3 regions of the Leptolyngbya sp. UWPOB_LEPTO1 genome follow, and region 1 is predicted to be linked to each of the others. Evidence: predicted binding sites of a transcription regulator. Region 1 holds the regulator's gene; each other region holds the start of a gene.

Region 1 (7,896 bases):
AAACCAAAAATCGCCCCGGCAGAAGACCCTCAAACGGTTGAGGAGACTGTCGCTGTCACCCCGATCGAGAAAGAGTCCTAATGTCCTCCGAAGCAACGTCCCCGCAATTGATCGTTGGGCTAGGAAACCCTGGCAGCAAATACGAAAATACTCGTCATAATGTCGGGTTCCTGGCGATCGATCGCTTAGCAAAACTCTGGCAGATTGGACTGTCCGAACATAAAAAATTCCAAGGCTGGTTTGGAGAAGGAATGAGTCCGGTCGGCAAGATTCGCTTGCTGAAACCGACGACTTATATGAATAATTCCGGTCAAGCGATTCGAGCGGTCGTCGATTGGTACAAAATTCCACCCGAAGCGGTGATGGTCATTTACGATGACATGGATTTGCCAGTCGGAAGATTACGATTGCGGTTATCCGGGTCAGCCGGTGGGCAAAATGGAATGAAATCCGCGATCGCTCATCTGGGAACTCAGAAATTTCCTCGCCTAAGAATTGGTATCGGTAGCGCCAAATCGAACGAGAAAGATGCGGTATCTCATGTCTTAGGAACCTTTGCCCCGAATGAGAAAGGTGCGATCGATGAGGTTTTAAACCTCACAGTCAGCGCCGTCGAACTCAGTCTCAAGCAAGGGGTTGAAAAAGCCATGAGCCTTTACAACAATCAATCTGTAGAGTCGAAGTCTGCATCATGAGCAAACGTCTCCCTGAAACCACTGCCCATGTCCGCATTTTGCGCCAGTCCTGGCAACAGGGCAGTATCGAAGGCGAGGTCAGAGCAAACGAATATGAGTGGCAGTTTCACTGGCATTTTCGACGCGGATTGCTGAACATTCAGCCTTCGCTCGGACGAGCCTTGATTAAGGAACCGCTAGGGAGATTTTTGGAAGCGAAAGATTATCAGCTTGAACCGGGTGGGGATTATTCGTTTACGATTCGGGCGGAGTTGTGAACTCCCCCACTCCCTACTCCCCTACTCCTCCACTCACCAACCGCCCTAAATACCGCTCAATCAACAGAATTGCCACAATGTCATCAATCGGTCGCGGCGGCGTTCTCATCCCTTCAGGAATCAGCCGCGCTAGCCCTTTCGGTGGATACATTTGCCAATAGCGATCTCGCGCCTCTAGCGAACTATTGCGCTCATCGACGGTGATAATTCGCATCGGCTCACTGAGATCAGTCTCTAACTTCTGCCGCCAGGTTTTAGAAGAAGTCTGATCACCCATGACCAACAGCGAAATCGGAAACTGACTCCTCAGAGATGAGATCGTCGAAATCGTCTCTTCAGACGAGATCACTTGATGATAATAAATTCGGCGATCGACTCCCATCACTGCGACTCCGCATTTTTGTCGCCCTGGATCAAATCCCAGAATAACGGGCTGTTCCGCCATACTCACCTCTTGCCGTTGTTCTGTCTACAGATTGCTAATTCGATGCCCGCAGCACAACCTGCCCATCCTGCACCGCTACTAATTCTATTTTGAGCGGTCCCGCTGTGTAAGTCACATCCGATGCAACTGCCCGCAATTCAATCGAATTCGGATAGCGGCGAAGCTGATCGATAAAAGATCCCAGACTCAACAGTTTCTCAACCTCTAGTCTGTCATTCATCACCCCTGCGACACGGGCACGGGCATTAGAAGCCGCAATCAAATCTTGTAAGGTTTTCTGAAAATCCTGGGGGGACAGTTTAGACGGTTCCAGCGTTTGAGTCGCGATCGTATCTCCTGCTAAAAAGACAACCTGATTCGGCACCGCACTCATATTCACGACAACGCCTCGGTCGTCACCGAGAACATAATTTGCCCCGGCTTGCACCCGCACCAGATAATCTTTACCATCTTGAATTTGCTGAATGAGGTTTTGCACTTCCGCAATCGGGATTTGCACAATTTGCTGATTGTTCTGCCCCAGGCGAAGCGACTCGATCGCGGTTTGATTTGCCAATTGCAGTAATTGATCGACCGCTGCTTTGGCTCCACCTTGTTCGACGACGCGCACAACACCTGAAGACAGCACTTGTGTCCGAAAAATTGCCAGATCACCTCGGCGAATCTGTTCCACATCTTGCTGAATTTGCTGAACGGCTGCCACGAGAAAAGCTCTCTGCTGTTCCAGGGTTTTCAATTCTGCTTCGCGTTGAGCAATGACTTGATCGCGCTCATTAATTTCGCGATCGCGCTTTTCAATCAGGGCAGTTCGTTCCGCAATTTGCGCATCTCGTTCCGCAATTTGGGCTTTCACCTGATCCCGTTGTTCAATTAACGCCTGCTGCTCAGATTCCAGTTGATTGATTTCGTTGCGGAGCGAGAGTGCTTGCTGAGAAACTGTTTCTAGCTGATTGCGGGTGAGATCTCGCTGCGCTTCTGTCCTGCGAAGTTGGGCATCGGTTTCTCGTTGTCGAGCGACTGAAACTTGAAGATTGGCATTGAGGCGCTTGAGATATTCCTCAATTTGGGCACGTTCCGATCGCGCTTGCTCTAGATCTTTCTCAACCTCAGCTTTTCGCTGATCTGTGGTTTTGAGATCAGCCGTGACTTTATCGAGGTCGCGATTTGTCGCCCGCAAGTCGGCTTGAATTCGCCCGAAGTTCAACACCATCTCTCGAAAGGTGCGACTGGCAAGCAGTAAAACGCCTAACGTAGAGGCAGAAATCAGCGTGCCCGTCAAAATCGTCACGACAACTGCTGTTTGTTTGGGACGGAGATTGAACAAGCTGAGGCGGGCTTTTCCCACGCGCGTTCCTAAGCGATCGCCGACTGTCGCGATCACCCCTCCTAACACCAACACCACCAAAATTAGAATTAGCCCGACATCGGACATGACGCTCCCACAAACCCCTAGACATACTGCACTCTAAGGGCACTTTCAGACTTTGCCTTTCATTATGACTGCTCGCTCTATGATTCGCGTGAGTCACTCAGGACTGAATTCTAATCGAATTAGGTAAATTGTTGACTAAGCGTTACCGGATTATGAACGGTTATTTTTTTCTTGTGAATTGAGATCATTTTGTCCTGACGCAAATCGCCCAGTAAGCGGGTGACTGTGACGCGAGTCGAGCCGATTGCTTCAGCGATCGCTTGGTGAGACAGTTTGAGATCAATCATGATCCCCTCTTGTGAGGGCACACCAAAGTCACGACACAGAATCAGGAGGAAACTAACAAGACGCGATCCCATATCTCGGTGCGCCAGCGTTTCGATCATCATTTCAGTTTGTAAAATTCTCGACGACAAGCCTTTCAGCATCAGCATTGAGAGTTCGGGATTGTCTTTGAGCGCTTTTTCAACTTGTTCGATCGGAACAGACAGCAATTCGACAGGGGTGAAGGCAACTGCGTGATAAAAGCGATCGGCACGTTGTCCTGTGATCAGAGAAAGCACCCCGAACACGCTGTTTTCTCGCAGCAGCGCGACGGTAATTTCTTCTCCTGCCTCGTACACCCGTGAGAGTTTAACCGCACCCTTGACGAGAAAGTAGACCCGCTCCGCCGGATCGCCCGGAAAGAAGATGGTCTTACCGCGTTCAAACGTCTCTACAACAGGAGGATATGCTCCCCCTCCAATCTGACGAAACATCGCTGCAAGCGGTTTATCCTTGGTCACTACCATTTCTTTCCTTGTCGTATCGAGTGAAGCTGGGAAGTCTAACAGTCTATGTAAGCAATCGATGACTTTAGACCACTAAAACTGAGTCTATGATCTGTTTTAGTGTCGTAAACTACAATTTCGCTTTGATCTTCAGAAAACTCAGTAAATTCTCTAAGAAGAAGGCGCAATTTCGAGTCGATCTACTGGAATCTTCTGGGCAGACCCAATAATTTCCACAGATCATACCGTGAAAGCACGAATATTCTAGGACGAGGCATTAAGGAATCATGAAGGATTCCGAACCAGAATCAGAGAGGATTCGCTGGCAGAAAAACCGAACTGAGAAATGACGCAATTCGATCCTCGATTCGCCAAGCTTGGGACGATCGCGTCAGCGAGGAGCAGTTCGAGAGGGATCCCTTTCTGCTATCCTCATAAATGCTTTACACGGTAGAAGACCATGCTAGACCTGACTGGAAAGAACGCACTTGTAACGGGAATCGCGAACAACCGCTCGATCGCATGGGGCATCGCTCAGCAGCTACACAAAGCAGGCGCAAATATTGGCATCACCTATCTACCGGATGCAACCGGCAAAGCGGAAAAGAAAGTTGCCGACTTGACCGAGCCGCTCAATCCCAGTTTGTTCTTGCCGTTGAACGTGCAAGATGACGCACAGATTGAGAGCGCATTCAATACCGTGAAAGACAAATGGGGCAAGTTGGATATTCTGATCCACTGTCTCGCATTTGCTAGCAAAGATGATTTATCCGGCGATTTCTCCAAAACGTCGCGCGCGGGTTATTCGCTGGCGTTGGATATCAGTTCTTACTCGCTGGTGCAACTAGCTGGAGCCGCAAAACCTCTAATGAGCGAAGGCGGTAGTATCGTGACGCTGACTTACCTCGGTGGTGTGAAAGTCATCCCGAACTATAACGTCATGGGAATTGCCAAGGCAGCATTGGAAATGAACGTGCGCTACCTCGCAAATGAGTTAGGGCAGAACAATATTCGAGTCAATGCGATTTCAGCAGGTCCGATTCGGACATTGGCTTCCTCGGCAGTCGGTGGCATTCTCGATATGATTCACCACGTTGAAGAAGTTGCGCCGTTACGTCGAACGGTGACGCAGATCGAAGTCGGGAATACCGCAGCATTTCTCTGTAGTGATCTATCAAGCGGGATCACGGGTCAGGTGATCTACGTCGATGCAGGCTACGAAATTATGGGGATGACGGGATCGAAGCCCACTGCTGGATAGCAATTAGACGATAGGAGATGTGCCGTGCCCAATTTTGAAACTTTGCAAAATCGAGACTACACCTTGATTTTGGATAAAAGTGGCAGTATGTCTACCAATGATCAAATTGGGGGCGGCAGTCGTTGGGAAGCAGCCCAAGAATCAACGCTGGCACTGGCGCGCAAATGCGAGCAGTTTGATCCCGATGGTATTACGGTTTATACGTTTTCTAGCCGATTCAGACGGTACGAGAATGTGACGACGAGCAAAGTCGCACAGATTTTTATGGAAAACGATCCGGTTGGCTCGACCAATCTGGCAGCAGTGTTGCGGGATGCCACCGAAGATTATTTTCGCCGCAAAGCCACAGGACAGAGCAAAACTGGAGAAACCATTTTAGTCATTACCGATGGTGAGCCGGACGATCGTCGAGCTGTGATTGAAGCGATCGTGCAAGCGACACAGAAAATGGAACGCGATGAAGAATTAGCCATTTCTTTTATTCAAGTTGGCTCAGACGCCAGTGCGACAAAATTCTTGAAGGTTCTCGACGATCAGCTTCAAAGTGTAGGAGCAAAGTTTGATATCTGCGACACGGTGACGATGGATGATATGGCAGATATGAGTTTGGCAGAAGTGTTGTTGAATGCGATCGTAGATTAGCACGCTAAAACAGCGATTAAGTTTAGGCAGAATGAGCAGCGATCGAGCCTAAAATCGCAAGCCCAGTCAATCGACTCGATGCACCCAATTGGTCAGTCGCAGCAGCAATACCCTACCTGAAGGAATAGCCAGGAAACCACAACGAAAAGCTCCGAACCTCATCGGGATACCGACCCGCGTCGCAAAACTGATGACGGTTCTCGATAAGTATAATTGCTCTTCGTTTTAAGCTGACCAATGTTGCAGCCTTGATCCAGTTTTTAATGAAATCGTCACCTTAATGACACTTCAATTTCATATCTGAAAAGTAGCCTAAAATGTCCCCATTTTTTCACAATAAATTGTGGATTGAACTGTCAGAATGAAATCCATAGACCAGTTGATGGATACGGGGTTTGGCTCACTGGAACATTCTCTAAATGCGCAAGTCAGAAATCATAACAGCAGCACTTAAAAAAGTACGGTTATCCCTCTCTAGAGACTCTATCCAACTGTAAATCAAACCGTCATTATAGAAGAATCAATTCACCAAGTTTTAAATGAAGTTTTAGGGTAATGCCCATGTCTTGCAATTTACTTTGGAAAGCTAAATATTTGCTGAAATTCCTGAGTAATTTCCCTGTAAGGCTCTTTACTTTATTTAGAATTCGTCTTATCATTAAGTAAAGTCGAAACGACTTCGATTTAGAGTCCTGAACCTCACCGCTACACTTTCGGCTGTTCGTGCTTGTACCCCTTATTTTGTAAGCGTGCTAAAGATTTATCCCCCTTCCCAGGGTGGAGTTAAACAGCATTTCATTCCTGTATCGGCTTGGAATCGATTCGAGTTTGTTGTCTAAAGTTTTCATTTCACGGAGTTGACTGCACATGGCTACTGCCAATACCAAATCTAAATCCACTCCTAGCCCCACCTATACGGCTGATATGGTGCGGACGTATCTGCATGAGATTGGTCGTGTGCCGATGTTGACACACGAGCAAGAGATTCTCTACGGGAAGCAGGTTCAGCAGATGATGACCTTGCAAGAGAAGAAAGAAAAGCTTGAGAAGAAGCTGGGTCACGCGCCGACGCAGCAGGAGTTTTCTGAGCATGTTCATCTCAGTGATTCTGAGTTGAATGGTATTTTTCAACGGGGTCGTCGCGCTAAGCAGAAGATGATCGAAGCGAATCTTCGCCTGGTTGTGTCGATCGCGAAGAAGTATCAGAAGCGTAATTTAGAGTTCTTGGATTTGATTCAAGAAGGCTCACTTGGCTTAGAGCGTGGCGTAGAGAAGTTTGATCCGACTCGTGGGTACAAGTTCTCGACGTATGCGTACTGGTGGATTCGTCAGGCGATTACAAGAGCGATCGCTCAGCAAGCCCGGACGATTCGATTACCGATTCACATTACGGAGAAGCTGAATAAGATTAAGCGAGTTCAGCGCGAGCTAGCTCAGAAATTAGGGCGCAGTGCCACGGCGGCTGAGATCGCGGCGGAATTAGAGCTTGAGCCGGAACAGATTCGGGAGTTCTTATTGATGTCTCGTCAGCCTGTCTCGCTAGACTTACGAGTTGGAGATAATCAAGATACTGAATTGCAAGAGCTACTTGAGGATAATGGTCCTTCACCGGATGCTTATTTGACTCAAGACTTGCTCCGTCAGGATCTTGAAACGTTGATGACGGATTTGACTCCGCAGCAGAAAGAAGTGCTGAACTTGCGCTATGGGTTGCAAGATGGGCACGAGTTATCGCTGGCAAAAGTCGGCGATCGCTTAAACTTGAGCCGGGAACGGGTTCGTCAGCTAGAGCGGCAAGCTTTGGATCATTTACGTCGTCGCAAGGCGAATGTGCGCGAGTACATTGCTAGCTAAGTTTAGGGTTTTATAACTCACAGAGGGGACATCAGTTTGATGCCCCCTTTTTTTGGTTGGAAGATGCGGCAATTTTCTAGGATGAAGTAAAGCATTGCGTCTAAAATTTAGGCAACAAAAGGATAGGTTCTCTTATGGCATTGGCTCCTATTTTGGCAAAGTCCTATATTGAACAGCGAGAGACAGGGTATTGGGTCGTAGGCACTCGTATTTCTCTCGATTCGATTGTTTATGCATTTTTAGATGGAGAGTCACCTGAAAGTATTGCTCAGAATTTTCCGTTGCTTTCGTTGGAACAGGTCTATGGTGCGATCGCATTCTATCTCGCCAACCGAAAGTTAATTGATGCTTATCTGGAAGTAGGTGAAGCAGAGTTTCAGCAATTACAACAGGATTGTAAAGAGAAGAATCCGTTACTGTATGAGAAATTGAAAGCGGCTCAAGCTCAGAAGCACAATGCAGTATGACAGAAATTCGATTTCAGGCTGATGCTGATTTGAGACAAGCCATTGTAACTGGAACAATTCGCAGAGAGCCAAG
Region 2 (7,896 bases), on a different contig from region 1:
TGCAAAACTGTGGTTGCAAGGACATCGTGACTATGAAGTAACGCAATCTTCCAGTAAGGAATCCCGTCTTCTGTGGTGAGGTTGTAGAACTTGGGTTGCTTAGGAAAACTAATCGGGGCGATCGCTTCTCCATTTAGTTCTAAAACTTGAGCCGTTTGATTAGTGCTATAGGGAGAACTTGCAGCAGGTGTATTGTAAATCGGAACCATAATGGTTGTTCCTTCGATCGTCACTGCTTTGTGATCTGAAGGTCCTGCTCCACCTTGTCGCCCTGATGCACCGATTTGAGAGTCAATCAGCTTCAATCCATGTGATTGTAAGTCCGTAATGAGTTGTTGCTTATTCATTGAGGTTAGGGATTAAAAACTGTTCTGCTGGCTGCACTTCGAGCGACTCCTTTAGCACCGTTTGAGTATCAAAATTTGCCTGCAACTGAAGGAGATCAGGACGAGCATAATGCCCCACAGAATCCATCATGCGCTTGCGCTTCGTAATCAGCGAGAAATCGAGATCCGCGATCGCAATTCCTTCTCCTTCTAAAATCGGTGGACAAAGATGACTACCTTCGGGACTAATAATTGCGGTATTACAACCACCTGTTAGAACCTTCTGAAGCTTCTCATCGCTCGTAATTTGTGCAACTTGCTCAGGCGAGAGCCAACCTGTCGCATTCACAACAAAGCAGCCTGCTTCTAAAGCATGATGGCGAATGGTAACTTCGATTTGATCCGTAAAAATTTGCCCAACCATTGAGCCTGGAAACTGTGAACAGTGAATTTGCTCATGCTGTGCCATCAGGGCATAGCGCGCGAGTGGATTGTAATGCTCCCAACAGGCAAGCACTCCAAGCTTCCCGATCGCAGTGTCGATCGCTTTTAGTCCCGCACCGTCTCCCTGTCCCCAAACCATGCGCTCATGGTAAGTTGGCGTAATTTTGCGGCGTTTCAAAACCAAGGTTCCATTCGCATCAAAAACAAGCTGAGTGTTATAGAGCGATCCGTTGTCTCGCTCGTTCACTCCCACAACGACAACGACACCATAGGATCGAGCAGCACGAGCGATCGCATCTGTAACTGGACTAGGAACAATCACAGCTTCTTCGTACAACCGCATGTGTTCTTTGCCCATTAGCACTGGAGGCTGAATGAACGAGAAGTAAGGATAGTACGGAATAAAGGTTTCTGGAAAGACAACGAGCTGCGCGCCTGATTTGGCAGCGGACGCGATCGCGTCTAAAACCTTCTCGGTTGTCCCATCACGGCTAAACAGGACTGGACTAATTTGTACGGCTGCCGCTCGAACAATGTGAGCATCTGTCATTGTGGGAGAGGTAAGTGAAAATTAGACTTGCAATCGGAGATTTTCGGAGCTTTTAAAGTGTCCAGGTATCGAGGATAAATGCACCATCTTTGCGATGCATCAGAACGAGATCCAAGACATCCAATGGATTAATTGGTCGAATTCCAGGAATTAAAGAAGGTTCACCATGACCATAGAGCGCTTGCAATGCAAAGCGACATGCATAAACTTTGCCACCTTCTGCCATGAATTTGCTCAGTTGATCATTGAAGTTCTGGTGTCCCGGAAAAGCAGAATCTCCGAGTTTCGGGAAGCCGCGTTGTACCCCCAAAGTTACACCAGGCCCATAGAGCAAAATCGAAGTTTCAAAGCCTTTTCTGAGTAATCGAGTAGCTTGAAGCAAGTTCACAAACCCGATCGAGCCTTCAAAAGCAACGGTGTGAAACGTGACTAAAGCTTTCTCGCCAGGTTCCGCTTTGACATCTGGAAAAACTTTTTCTTCGTAGTCTACAAAGAAATCGCCAGTTTGATGTGCGGGAGCTGTAACCTCTGGCATAGCGATCTCCTTAAATTTGATAGATGAGCTTGCTGCAAGATTAGTGGGGATTGGTTACTAACTTTTGTAGTGCTGGCTACTAGAACTAGAACACTGATCATAAAACTAGGGAGCTTGATCGAAGGGTTACACAGCTAGCAAAACCCAAAAACTGACCTATCTAAATCAACAGGTCATGATCCGAGTAAAAACTCATTCACAACACTCCAAGCACTATCTTGTGAGACTTTCTTTCTTGCAGCAATATAATCTGCAAGATACTGAGCATCTCTTGCAATGCCTGAAAATCGTCCAGAACCCCAGGTATAGAGCCAAGGTAAGCCGAGGAAGTACAAGCCCCAAATCTGCGTTACGCCGCGCTCATGTCCTGGATAGCCTTTGCCATCAAACACTGGAACTTCCACCCAGCGAAAATCAGATTGATATCCGGTACACCACACGATCGCTTCAATGTCAGCAGCATTCAGCGTTAACTCTTCTGAGTCTGGCTCCCATACAGGTTGGTAAGGTGGCTCGATTGGAGCATCAATCTGGTTCTTTTCAATGAATTGATCGACGGTTCGCTTAATACTTTCGGCAACTGCATCGGCATGATCTAGGTTCTGTTTGAGATTGTTCTCAAACTCGATCGTGCTGCCATTGACATCTTTCAATCTGCCATAGAGCTTCATTCCTTCTCGCGCAAAGTGCCGCAAGTCAATTTCTCGTCCGCCATCGCGACCTGTAACATAGTGATTTGCTTTACTTCTGACCGATTCTTTTTGAGGATGATCGTCGATCGAGAGATCGTAGTACCCCATCTGATCTAACCAATCCACGATATCTTTACCGCGATACAGCCGAGGCGATCGCGGAGCACTTCCGACAGCAAGATGGACTTTTTTACCTGCAAGATGCAAATCTTCAGCAATTTGACAGCCGGATTGTCCAGTTCCTACGACTAGAATTCGATCAGGCAAAAAGTCTGGACTTTTGTATTCAGATGCATGGATCTGGACGATCTCTGATGGAAATCGTTCAGAGAGACGTGGAATTTTAGGTCGATGGTAGCTTCCCGCGGCGATGACAACTTGATCGGCTGTGTAATCGCCAATTGAAGTTGTTAGCTCAAATCGATCGTCATTTTTGATAATCTTCAAGACTTCAACGCCTTCTCGAATCGGTGGATCGAATGAAGCAGCATAGCTCTTGATGTAATCGACGATCGCATCTTTTTGCATAAATCCGCGCGGATCGTCGCCTGCATAAGGAAAGCCTGGGAGCCGACATTGCCAGTTTGGAGTCACTAAGCAGAAAGTATCCCAGCGTTTGGCTTGCCACGCATGAGCGATCTTATGTTTCTCGAAAATCAGATGCTCAATATTCTTCTGCTTCAGGCAATAGCTCATCGATAAGCCTGATTGCCCTCCGCCAACAATAATGACTGGATAATGGCTTTGCATTGAAAACTCCACGAGCGCATTTTTAGGCAGCGTAAAGCGCGATGTAGAGGAGCGTTGTAGTTTTCACTACCGGAAGGATGAGTCTAGCTGTAAAGAGAGTCAGCGCGATCGCACATCACGTCTCCCTCTCACTATCGATAGCTCATCAGATTTTACGCATCGGATTCATGAACTTGAGCATCAACGATTCTCGATTCACCGCTAAACCGCGTAGTCAAAATCATCGGCTAAAGTCGCCGCTTCTAAAAATTCAACTAGCCACTCTTTCACCTGATAGGTCGCTCGACAGTCGTCTTCGTTGTACATCACGATCGAGTCTAAATAACTGCGATCGCCCGTTGCTAACCACTGAGCATACCAATAGATCGACTGTGCCCCATTTGCCGTCGAATCGCGCCAATCAAACCCAACCCATCGCGCAATATGTTTCAGCGCATAGCTCTCAACCGGAAGCGTCACGGTCTGTGTGACGTAATCATGCAAATCGATGAATCGCGTCAGCAACGGTTTCACCAACTCATCAGGCGTCTCAAAGACTTTACCCAATCGCTCCATCGTCTGTACTTCATAGGGGCAAAAATGAAAAATGGGCGCATTCGGATACGCCCACATTAAATCCAACAATTTTTGCCACACTATCGCTTCTTCTTCTGGTTTCTCTGCAAGCAGGGGATGGAACGTTTCCGTCTGCTGGAGACGATCGACGACCAACACGCCATGCAAGTACACCAGATTCAAACTTGGCTCAGCTTCGATATCAAAATAAAGCTCGATCGCAGCCGTGGGAATCGTTGGCATCACAAACGGTCGTTTTCCTACCGTATGTGCGGCTAAACTTTCACCTAAGAGCGCCACATTCTGCAAAGTTGCTCGCGCTTGTCTGACCAACTTGCGCGCCGTCTCGCTGCCAAATCCAGGTAACGGTTCTAACTGATTTGCAGGAATTTCAGCTAGAGCTTCTAAGGTCGTAATATTTAACGCTTGTAATTGTGCATAACGCGATTGAGTCACACCGGGAAGCAGCGATAAATGATTGTCGGATTTGGCGATCGCATAACAATGACTGAACCAATGGCATAAACTACATCGACTGCGAGAAATAAACACTTCCGGTTCTTCTTCGCCTGTCACCGCTTCAATACAACTGGTCAGAATCGTTTCCATTCGCGGAATGATTTCCCACAAATCCACCGCAAACGCGCCCCGTTCTTTCAAAATCAACCAAGCTTCCTCGACCCAAGCTCCTTGCACCGCAGCCAGCACCTTCACAAAGTACGCCACGATAATTTGATATTCCTGCTTCGGACGCTTGCTGAGTTTGATCTCAGTCGGAACATAAATCCAATCGCCAAAAATGGATTGTCCCGGTCGTTTGACTAATAAATCTGGATTCGCAACCAGCGTTACATTTCCTTCTTCTGCTAGCAGAATCGGCTGATAAATTCTTTCTACACCCGCCCGCATCAACTTCAAGGTTTCTTCCGCACCTTTTTGCCAATCTCCACTTTTATAAGTCGGTTGGCGATGTTCTTGATCTTCGGTTGCGAGGACTTGTCGGCGATTTTCTGCACTGTCTTGAATCAGTTTCAGCAGATAATCATTGGGCGGATCTTTTTGCTCAGCATCTCCATATCGATCGAGGAATGCTCGACGACTACAGCGTTGATAATTGAGCAGGAGATCAGCAGTAATAAACATGCCTATAAATTAACAAAAATTAGGCGGTCTGCGGGATCGTGTCTTCATCGTCAGATTACGCTCGATCGTCTTTCTCAATCACAATTTCTTAACAATTAGACATAGATCTAACTTATTCTAACAATCTGACTTTAAGCGGAAACTAAATGTAAATTAAGCTACGTTTTTTCAAAATGTCGGTTTTTCGTAAAAAAGAGATGCCCAGCTCAGGCATCTCTTGATCAAGTTGAAGTGAAAATTAAGAGCGACTATGCACGGTCAACAACATCTTTCGCTGCGTCTTTCACATCTTCTTTAGCGTTGCGCGCGCCAGCTTCGGCTTGTTTCGCTTTGCCTTCCATCTTGTCGGCTGGGTCGTTGGTGATGTTGCCTACAGCTTCTTGAACTTTACCTTCAACGTTCTTCGCAGCTGCCTTCGCTCTTTCTTCTAAACTCATGATCATTCTCCTTAGAAATTTGTTGATAAATCAGTCGATAGCGCTATCGATATGTATCGAATTTAACGATTTTTCTTAATTTTTGAGTCTGGCTAGAGTTGGATTGTTGCGTGATCAATTTCTCCCTCGATCGATAGAGAAGTGCCGCCACTGCCGGAAAAGAAACCGCTAAAATTGAATAGAACCCCAGTGAATTCACAATGCCAGAATTTAACATTCACACTCCCTTTGAGCCGACTGGCGACCAGCCCAAAGCGATCGCACAACTGGTCAAAAGTATTCAGGCAGGCAATCGTTATCAAACCCTGCTCGGCGCGACTGGAACCGGAAAAACGCACACGATCGCGAGAACGATCGAGAAAATTGGCAAACCGACCTTACTCCTAGCTCACAACAAAACGCTGGCAGCCCAACTGTGTAATGAATTGCGCGAATTCTTTCCAAATAATGCAGTTGAGTATTTCATCAGCTATTACGATTACTATCAGCCTGAAGCTTATATTCCGGTCAGCGATACTTACATTGAGAAAACCGCTTCGATTAACGAAGAAATTGATATGTTGCGGCACTCGGCAACGCGATCGCTGTTTGAACGTCGCGATGTGATTGTAGTAGCTTCAATTAGCTGTATTTACGGGTTAGGGATTGCTTCGGAATACTTGAATGCGTCGATTCCATTGCGAGTCGGAGAAGAGATCAATCAACGGCAAGTCTTACGGGATCTCGCGTCTGTGCAATATTCTCGCAATGATCTCGATCTGGGTCGGGGCAAATTCCGAGTCAAAGGGGATGTTCTAGAAATTGGACCAGCTTACGAAGATCGCATTATTCGAGTCGAGTTTTTCGGCGATGAAATCGATGCGATTCGCTATATCGATCCGGTAACAGGTGCGACTTTGCAAAGTATGGACGCAGTGAGTATTTATCCGGCGCGTCACTTTGTCACACCCGAAGACCGATTACAACAAGCTTGCGATGACATTGAGCTAGAGCTAAAACAGCGTTTAGTTGAGCTTGAGACTGAAGGAAAATTACTAGAAGCTCAACGCTTAGAACAACGCACGCGCTACGATTTGGAAGTTTTGCGAGAGGTGGGATTTTGCAATGGCGTTGAAAACTATTCGAGACATCTAGCAGGACGCAATCCTGGCGATCCGCCGGAATGTTTGCTGAACTACTTTCCGGATGATTGGTTACTTGCGATCGATGAATCTCACGTGACCATTCCGCAAATTCGAGGCATGTACAACGGTGACCAAGCGCGGAAGAAAGTGCTAATCGATCACGGATTCCGACTGCCGAGTGCGGCAGATAATCGCCCATTGAAAGCAGAGGAGTTTTGGGCAAAGGTGAATCAGTGTGTGTTCATTTCTGCGACTCCGGGCGATTGGGAACTCGAAATTTCAGAAGATCGTGTGGTTGAACAAGTGATTCGACCGACGGGCGTGCTTGATCCTGAAGTCTTTGTTCGCCCGACTCAAGGGCAGGTCGATGATCTGCTGCATGAGATCAAAATTCGAGTTGAGAAACGAGAACGCACGCTCATCACAACGCTGACGAAGCGAATGGCAGAAGATTTGACCGAGTATTTTCAAGAGCGCGGCATTCGAGTTAGATATTTGCATTCGGAGATTACGTCGATCGAGCGCATCGAAATTCTGCAAGACCTGCGAGAAGGCACATTTGATGTGCTGATTGGGGTGAACTTACTGCGGGAAGGATTAGATTTACCAGAAGTTTCGCTGGTTGCGATTCTAGATGCGGATAAGGAAGGGTTCTTGCGAGCGAAGCGATCGCTGATTCAAACGATGGGACGTGCTGCTCGACATGTAGAAGGAAAAGCCATTCTGTATGCGGATAATTTAACCGATAGCATGGCAGGTGCGATTAGCGAAACGGAGCGACGACGAGCTATCCAGATGGAATACAACGAAAAACATGGCATTGTTCCGAAGCCGATTATCAAGAAATCGAACAATGCGATTTTGGCATTCCTGGAAGTGTCGCGCCGTTTGAATGCTCAAGAGTTGGATCAAGTCTACGAGCAAGCAGATGAGATTCCTTTAGAAGATATTCCGACGCTGATTACTCAGCTTGAGGTGCAGATGAAGGAAGCAGCGAAAAAGATGGAGTTTGAGGAAGCAGCAAAATATCGCGACAAGATCAAACACTTGCGAGACAAGCTGTTGGGCAATCGAGCGTAATCGAGTAGAAGTCGGATTTTTCTCAAAGAATCCGACTTTTTGAGATTGAATTCACCCACTCATTCGGCAAAATCTACGACTTCAATCAAAAGATGGTAGGCTATTTGAACTACTTCTCAACGATAGTCTGTGGTCAAAAAAGCTGATATTGGTAGTAAACGTCTCATTAGTCTGGCACCGACTGCCTGGGTGCAATGGGTAACTAGCAACCCGATGTGATTGCTCAAGGAATCCTCGGATCTGACTTTCAGTGGGTCAGT
Region 3 (7,896 bases), on a different contig from region 1:
GTTGCAGAACAATTGCGATCGACTCGTCCAACGGCAGTGAATCTATTTTGGGCGATCGAGCAAATGCTGAAAACAGCGCGGCACACGATCGGATCGCTCGATCATCTGAAGCAAGCTTTACTCGATGCAGCACAACGAATTCAACAGGCGGATTTAGAAACTTGTCGATCGATTGGCGATCACGGACTCGCAGCATTGCCCCCCGGAAAGTTGAGACTTCTAACCCATTGCAATGCGGGTGCTCTGGCAACGGCGGGATATGGAACAGCATTGGGCGTTGTGCGATCGACTTGGAACGCAGGTCGTTTGGAACGACTTTATGCCGATGAAACTCGCCCCCGCTTGCAAGGTGCAAGACTCACAGCTTGGGAATGTGCTCAAGAAGGAATTCCAGTCACAGTGATTACCGATAGCATGGCGGCTCACTGTATGCAGCGAGGCATGATTGATGCAGTAGTTGTGGGAGCCGATCGCATTGCCGCAAATGGAGATGCAGCGAACAAAATCGGAACTTACAGCGTCGCACTGATTGCGAAAGCACACAATATTCCGTTCTTTGTAGCGGCTCCCGTTTCAACGATCGATTTCAATATTGCCAGCGGAAAAGACATTCCGATCGAGGAACGCGATGCGTCTGAGGTGTATCAAGTCGGCGAAACAATGCTCTGTCCACCTGGAGTCGAGTATTACAATCCAGCGTTTGATGTGACGCCAGCCGAATTAATTACGGCGATCGTGACCGAATTCGGAGCCTTTCCACCGGAGCGAATTCAGGCAGAATTAAGTCCGATCAGTTGACACGTCGCGCACTGGAATCACGGGTTCGACAGGTTCGATCGGATCTAAAGTTTCGAGCGGGGGTTCGGGTTCGATTTCGACTTGAGGAGCAGGCTGAACTGGAGGAACTTCTGGCTCGATTGGAGATGCAGGTTGAGTCTCTTCATTTCCAGAGTGGCGAACGATGGGCGCATCCTCTTTCGGTGTCCAGATTGGACGTTGCGATCGCGCAATCTTCGGCAATTCTGGCAAATTCTGCTCTATTTCTTTGAGGGGCTTCTTAGGTTCAACTGGATTTTTAAATGTTTCATCGCGCAGTTCGCGATCGCGCTGAATCTGCTGGCTCAGCGAATCGTACTGCTGGTTCGCCCAATACTCATTGTCTAATTGCCGTAATTGCCTTGCAGTTTGAAAAGCCTGTTGCCATTCGCGTTTTTCAACCTGAGATTGGGCAGTTCTCGTCAGAGATTCGCCCTTTTCCCAAACAGATTTCCAAGCTTTGATTTTTGGATCTTGCGGCAGCACTCTCAGCATTGAAATTGCTTTATCCAAGTTTCCGGCTTGAAATTCGGATTCTGCCTGAGTGATCAAGTCAAGTGACCAGCGTTCGATCAAGCGTTGACTTTGGTCGTAATACGGATCGTCAGTTGCAACATTGTCTAAAAGCTCGATCGCGGCAGCTAGACTTTCAGGAGTTTGGCGCTGAGCGCGTTGTTGAGCACAATGCAGCCGAGTCGAAATCTCTGTGTTTTCAGAGAGAGAATCACATGAGATGGAAACCGGAGTATTAAGAAATCCGAATGCGATCGTACCAACGCCCAATGGCAAACTCACTAACCCAGTCAGACAGGCTTTTTCCAACCGATTCATCGGCTCTGCTCCTGAAACGCTTGCTCTCAGAGTTGGCAATTTCAGAAACGAATTCTCTATGCGATCGTTAAAATTCATCTTGACTTTAACTGATTGCCCTTACCTAGTTCGCTGTGATCGAGGAGATTTTCAACGAAAATAGCCCTGTCGTCTCCAATACTGATGAACCCGCGCTTCCCACTGCTGCCAGTATTCTTCGATCTCACTTGGCTCGAACCAAAACACCTCCGCAGGCATCTCTGGAATCGCAACGACGAGCAAAGCATGGCGAATATTCAGGTCATAGTCGCGGTAAAGCTGGTTCACTGCGCCACAATACGCCACAATCTGCAGCGGGTAGTCAAACAAGCGATCGACTGTTTTTTTGGGTCGATCGCTGGTCTTCCATTCACAAATACAAGGCACACCCTCATAGCTGGCAACGCAATCGACGACACCTGCGTAACCCAGTTGATCATGAATCACGACACCTTCGACCAGCCGCACTGCTTCTACCGCTTGGACAATCGGCTCCACACTTTCCCAATACGGGCGAATCGACTCAGGACACTCCACCTCCTGACCTTGCAGAAATTTTTGTATATAGCGATGCGTTCCCGTACCGCGCCGACTCGCTGATTTGGTAATTTCTGCCGCCTGTTCTACTCCAATCCGTTGCTGCCAACTGAATAATCGATCGCGATCCTCACGGGACTTCGTTGCATTCAAAATCGTCGTCACACTGGGAATCCGCAAGCCTTGAGAATTCACATAAAACTGCTTCCCCGCTTCCCGGACAGATTTCGACTCATATCGAGGCAATTCAGACACCGATTTCTCCTTTTGAAAACATGCTCGATCGTATCGGAAAATGAAACGAAGAAACTGCAAAACATCGAGTTTCTTCAACCACTTTGGAAAGTGTCCTAAGTTTAGAAACTTCTTAAGGAATCGAGCGGTCATAGGTGAATATAAAGAGTAGATAACTGAGCGAAGAAACCGCATCTCCTACTAAAGAAATAGAGATCAAATTGATTATTTCTACCGCAAGATGCAGGAACTTTTCAACTCAATCAAACATCTACTTAGTTAACAAGAAAAAACACTCTCTCGCTTGGGGAACCGCTACCTATGTATAGCTCTGTAAAATCTGGTTTGGCTCTAACTTTAGCACTCGGCACAATCGCAGGCGCAGCGGCTCCAATGGTAATGACCGCACCTGCTTCAGCACAAGCTGCCTTCTCTGATGTCGCGTCTGATAACTGGGCTTCTCCTTTCATTCAAGAACTCGCTTCTCGTAACATTATTGCTGGATTTCCTGATGGCACTTTCCGACCGAATGATCCGGTCACTCGCGCTCAATTTGCAGCCTTGCTTCTCAAAGCATTTCCCAATGCTCAGCGAGTGAATACTCCGATCAATTTCGCAGATGTTCCTAGCAATTATTGGGGTCTTCAAGCCATTCAAACTGCGTATGCAACTGGCTTCTTAGCAGGCTTCCCCGGTGGCACTTTCCGACCTAATGACAACATTCCTCGCGCTCAAGTCCTAGTATCCCTCGCGAACGGTTTGCGATATGCCAGCACTCAACCGGCTGACAGCTTGCTTGACCAAGCTTATTCTGATGCTTCCAGCATTCCTGGTTTTGCGCGCAACAGTATCGCGGCTGCAACTGAACGCCGCATCGTCGTTAACTACCCGGATGTTCGTTTCCTCAACCCGAACCAAACTGCAACGCGTGCAGATGTTGCTGCGTTTATCTACCAAGCCCTTGTTAGTACTGGACAATTAGCTGCGATTCAATCTCCTTACATCGTCGGTCAAGTTGCACCTCAACCGCAAGCGATCAACATTCCTGCCGGAACTGCCATTCCTCTGCGCTATGCAAATGCTGAACGGATCTTGCTGGCACAAAATGAACCGCAACCCACTCCGATCACGCTTACAGTTGCTCAAAACATTGTCACTGCTGATGGTACGGTCTTGATCCCATCAGGTAGCCAAGTCTCTGGTCAATTAACCGTGTCTCAAGGTGCAGCACAGTTTACTGCGTCTGAACTGACGTTGACCAATGGTCAGAAGGTTGCGATCGCAGCGACTTCTGATCCGATCACCACAACTGAATCGATCCGCCGTGGCGCAAACACAGGCACAATCCTCAAAGATGCTGCATTAGGTAGCGCTGCTGCTGCGGGTATCGCAGCTGTTACAGGCGATCGCAACGTCAGAGCAGGTGAAGTTCTTATCGGCACAGGAGTCGGTGCATTAGCTGGCCTGATCTTTGGCGGCGATCGCATTGACCTGATTTCAATTCGCCCCAACGCAGATCTCAATCTCCGTCTCACCAGCGAATTGATCTTGCCTCGCTCATAATTGCGTAGCGACTCTGCTGACCAAGATCTAGGGCGATCTTGAGCTGTGAATACTCAAAAAGATCGGGAGTGGGGAGCCACTCAAAGAACGATCCTCCTCCCCACTTCACAGCTCAGGACTGCCATCGGTCTCAATTTTCTGAGTTTCAGAAGGCCCAAAACTTAGATCTCAAGACTCACGCTCGCGATGAGTCTCAAGTATCACTAAAAAACTTGTCCCCTGTTTAGGGGGCTGGATGCCTTGAGGAATCCAGCCCTCTTTTTTCAATGGGCTGAACCCCTGAATCGAGCCATTCATCTGTTCCACCAATCGACGCGCGATCGCTAACCCCAACCCCGTGCCTGGAATATCTCCCTTTGCCTGCACTCCCCGATAATGCCGCTCAAACAAGTGCTCTAAATCTTCCGGTGGAATTCCCAATCCGGTATCACTGACCCAAATACAGATGCGATCGTAATGAGAATATGCCCTAATATGCACTTCTCCGCCGCTAGGCGTATATTTCAATGCATTATCGATAAGATTACTCAATACCTCTCTTAAAGCCCCAGAATTGGCGGAAACAAGGGGCAGAAATTGTGGTATTTCTGTTCGCAGGAGAAGATTGCGATCTTGCGCGATCGCACGAGCCGTTTCCACTAAGGGCAGCAAAATCTCATGAATCGAACAAGGCGTTAATTCTAAACTTGATGCCGTCAGCACTCCAGCCGGAAGCAAGGGAATCGGGCGGATTGGATTTTCTGATAAAGCATCCACGGGATTTAAATCGATCGCTTGGTCAAATTGCTGTAAGAGTTCCTGCACGCGATCACTTTCCCGCAAGATACTGCCTGCAATATTGCGATTCGGATCTTCCGGCTGTAACCGCTTCACTAACAATTTGCCAAACGTTCGCAATGCTGTGACGGGACTTTTCAACTGATGTAGCAAATTATCTAAAACGTCATGCTGCTGCGTTTGCATCGAGCGATGTTGTCGCTGAGCCTGATCCAACCACTGCGCCCGTTGATCCATCACACAAGCGAGGGCTAACGTACTCGCAACTCGTTCAACTTGCGATCGCTCCCAAGTTGTCCAAGGTCGATCTTCGCGCTCTGTCACTAACAACCCAAAGACTAATTCTTCATGAATCAACGGCAAGACGAGTTGCCGGGGTTGAACCAGTCCTGTTGTCACTAGATCCAGTTCTGGAATGTCCGAGGAAGGAAGCGCCAAACGGTTCGATCGCTCCAATGCCACAGAATTATCCGGATACGCTGCAACTGGGATCAAACGGGCTTGAGAACTTTCAACTAATTCTTCCGTTAGATAGATTACGCTTAGTGAAGCGCCTAACGCCTGAGTCAGCAATGCAATTTGTGATCGACACAACTCAATGAATTCGGAACTTGTAGGCATTAGCATCGACTTTTCTGCCGGATGAATCTAAGAAATAGGATTGACGTTGAGTAATTTTTCTTATTAATTTAATAGATAGTCCTGATCCCCAACTCTTTCGCACCAGTTTTTCTTAACTTTTGCCCGACTTTCCGCAACTTTTGCTGACGTAAGCGCTCATTTTAGTCGTTACATAGCAAAAGAACTCGGAAAACAACCTTAAGAAATTATGTAGATGCGTTAAGAGAAGTTGAAATCCAGGGCTGAAGCTGATATATTTTCGACGGATTTTGTAACGATCATTACAACTTTTAGGCAGTTTGGAACTTAAGGAGGTACGGGGTTTGGCAAGGAGACGTAAGCGGAAAAGTCGTCGTCGGCAGGAAGGAAGACGGATCTTAGAAAGCGTTCCTCAGTTTAGCATTGAGTGTGGCGAAGATAAGCCCGTTACCGCTGCCCGCAAGTTTATCCACGCTGAAGGCATTCTGCCGCCTGCGCTGTTACTGGTTAAGAGAAACGAGCATACTACAGATCGCTATTTTTGGGCAGAGAAAGGTTTGTTTGGCGCACAATACGTCGAAGAAAATCACTTCTTATTCCCAAGTCTGAGAACATCTGAGGATGAAATCGATGCGGTTGCTGTTCCTTCACGGAGCCGCTAAGCGTTCAGATCTCGATCCGGATCAAGTTCGAGTTTTCCAAATTTTGCTTGCCCTGAATGCAGATTTGGTGGTAGTGCCGGTCGCTACTGACCTAGTTGGGCAAGCTAAACTCAGTTACCCAGCATTCACTTCATCAAAGCTCTCCTCAACGCAACGAGGAGAGCTTTTGTCTAGAAATTCCCGTCTAAAAATTTTCTATTCCGCTTGCAGTTCCAACGATCGCTGCAATTCTGCCAATTCATCACGATGTGCTCTGACAGTAATCACACTGCGCGCATCTGTGCCCCCTTCCAATTTCAGCGAAACCTGCTCCACTCGCTCTGCCCCTTTCCAATAAAAAACACCAGCTAGAGGCGACACGAGCAACAAGCCCCACCAGAAATTCGACCCATCGGGTAGCACCATCGTCAGGACTAACGCAAAACACAGCGCTCCCACCGAAGCAAGCAGCGACAAAAATACCGCCAGGAAAACGCTTGGACGGACAACTCCTTCAAACGTCACCTGATTTAAATCGGCATCGATCGCAGCTACTCGGTAAGAGCGCTGTCCAAAATATTGGCGCAGTTGCGCCATCAGAGAATCTTCAGGCTGCTCAGAGAGCAATCGCACCTCCTGGGTTCTATCTTTGACTGAGGCGCGAATGAAGAAAAACAGCCCAATCATTAATAGAACCGTGAGGAGAAACGTCGAGGCAATTATAGGCTGATTCATGGCGCAAGAAGACAAAATCCCAGTTACACCACAAGTTTAGACAACAATGGGGATCATTCTCAGATCTCCACTGTTATTTCTCAGCCCCACTGACTGCGGGCACGCCCGAATTTTCTCGTGCATTTTCGCGTTTAACGGCATACTCTCGCCAAAGCCGAGCCAGATCTTGCGCCTGCTGCATTGCCTCAGACTTAATCTGATACATGCGGCGAGGACGACCCCGACCTTCGACTTTTTTCCAGTAGCCGGTGACCATTTCTTCGTCTTCAAGAAACTTTAGGGCACTATAGAGAACCGTATCCGATAAGCGGTACAGCGGATATTCGGTTTCGAGCAATTGGATTAGCTCGGTTCCGTAGGAGTCTCCGCGTAAGAGAACCGCTAACACATAACAGACCGCCAGTTCTTTATTGAGATAGAAAGGGGGCGGATCTTTGAAAAATTGATAGATATCCTCAAATTTCATCTGTCTGATTCCAGGCATGTGAGAAACGACTTGTTTGAGAAAGCGATCGATTAAATCAATTCAATCAATCGAAATCACAATGAGTAGGGTCATAACCCTACATTAACAATCACGCGATAGGGTTTGCCGTCCTCCCAAAGGATTAATCCTCCTGCGTGAAATATTAAATTAACGCGAATTGCCGAGATATGTAGGCGAGTTTGGGAAACTCTACAATTCGCGGAGTACCCACATCGCAGGATCAAGTTAATGATTCGCGAAGTTGGGGGTTATCATCGCAGCACCGTTGCTTTGAACGAGCCAAAATGAGAAATCAGTGGTTAAGAAGCAGGAAAGCAATGTGCCTTTCTGAACTTGTCTATTCGTAGATCAAGCTGCGCATCTCAAATCGTCTTCTTAAGCAGTAATTTCTTTAACTGGCTTAACTGACTACAAATTGTACATCTTGATTCTAAACTTGGATCGTTAATTTGTGGGTCTTGAAGTAAATTAGTTTGTACTGTAATCGATGTTGGGTTAGGGATTTGATGCTATTTGAAGAATTATTGCAATTCTGGTGAATCTTTTTCATGATCCTTACGGTCGATTCAGGATGTTTATGGTCGAGCTAAGCTTACCTTCTGCCGTTTTGGGACTTCGGATCGACATTTCAGAAATTCCAGAATCGCGCCTGCTCAT

Evidence for each region. Region 1 encodes NtcA, which controls nitrogen genes in cyanobacteria. Its sites were predicted from a motif close to TTTGTANNNNNNNNTACAAA; they were not measured.
Region 2: J0L70_RS25830 (MSMEG_0572/Sll0783 family nitrogen starvation response protein) is a predicted target of NtcA. The motif match lies at 1,919-1,938, and genes of this name have one in related genera.
Region 3: J0L70_RS05165 (DUF3155 domain-containing protein) is a predicted target of NtcA. The motif match lies at 5,666-5,685, and genes of this name have one in related genera.

The regions. Positions count from the first base shown of each region.
Region 1 is NZ_JAFLCJ010000001.1:256,088-263,983, forward strand. Features, by position in the region: gene J0L70_RS01140 (TatA/E family twin arginine-targeting protein translocase) at 1-81, shown strand, start outside; gene pth (aminoacyl-tRNA hydrolase) at 81-695, shown strand; gene J0L70_RS01150 (DUF3146 family protein) at 692-952, shown strand; gene J0L70_RS01155 (RuvC family protein) at 966-1,397, opposite strand; gene J0L70_RS01160 (DUF3084 family protein) at 1,432-2,829, opposite strand; gene ntcA (global nitrogen regulator NtcA) at 2,949-3,620, opposite strand; gene fabI (enoyl-ACP reductase FabI) at 4,060-4,860, shown strand; gene J0L70_RS01175 (vWA domain-containing protein) at 4,885-5,502, shown strand; gene J0L70_RS01180 (RNA polymerase sigma factor, RpoD/SigA family) at 6,370-7,356, shown strand; gene J0L70_RS01185 (DUF433 domain-containing protein) at 7,491-7,823, shown strand; gene J0L70_RS01190 (DUF5615 family PIN-like protein) at 7,820-7,896, shown strand, end outside.
Region 2 is NZ_JAFLCJ010000023.1:18,850-26,745, forward strand. Features, by position in the region: gene J0L70_RS25820 (MSMEG_0568 family radical SAM protein) at 1-347, opposite strand, end outside; gene J0L70_RS25825 (Nit6803 family nitrilase) at 340-1,320, opposite strand; gene J0L70_RS25830 (MSMEG_0572/Sll0783 family nitrogen starvation response protein) at 1,373-1,855, opposite strand; gene J0L70_RS25835 (MSMEG_0569 family flavin-dependent oxidoreductase) at 2,029-3,297, opposite strand; gene J0L70_RS25840 (TM0106 family RecB-like putative nuclease) at 3,499-4,995, opposite strand; gene J0L70_RS25845 (CsbD family protein) at 5,244-5,432, opposite strand; gene uvrB (excinuclease ABC subunit UvrB) at 5,633-7,636, shown strand; gene J0L70_RS25855 (DUF4351 domain-containing protein) at 7,852-7,896, shown strand, end outside.
Region 3 is NZ_JAFLCJ010000002.1:484,170-492,065, reverse strand. Features, by position in the region: gene mtnA (S-methyl-5-thioribose-1-phosphate isomerase) at 1-798, shown strand, start outside; gene J0L70_RS05185 (hypothetical protein) at 781-1,647, opposite strand; gene J0L70_RS05180 (PD-(D/E)XK nuclease family protein) at 1,777-2,457, opposite strand; gene J0L70_RS05175 (S-layer homology domain-containing protein) at 2,758-3,999, shown strand; gene J0L70_RS05170 (GAF domain-containing sensor histidine kinase) at 4,168-5,397, opposite strand; gene J0L70_RS05165 (DUF3155 domain-containing protein) at 5,721-6,038, shown strand; gene J0L70_RS05160 (cofactor assembly of complex C subunit B) at 6,234-6,752, opposite strand; gene J0L70_RS05155 (PadR family transcriptional regulator) at 6,826-7,218, opposite strand; gene J0L70_RS05150 (hypothetical protein) at 7,817-7,896, shown strand, end outside.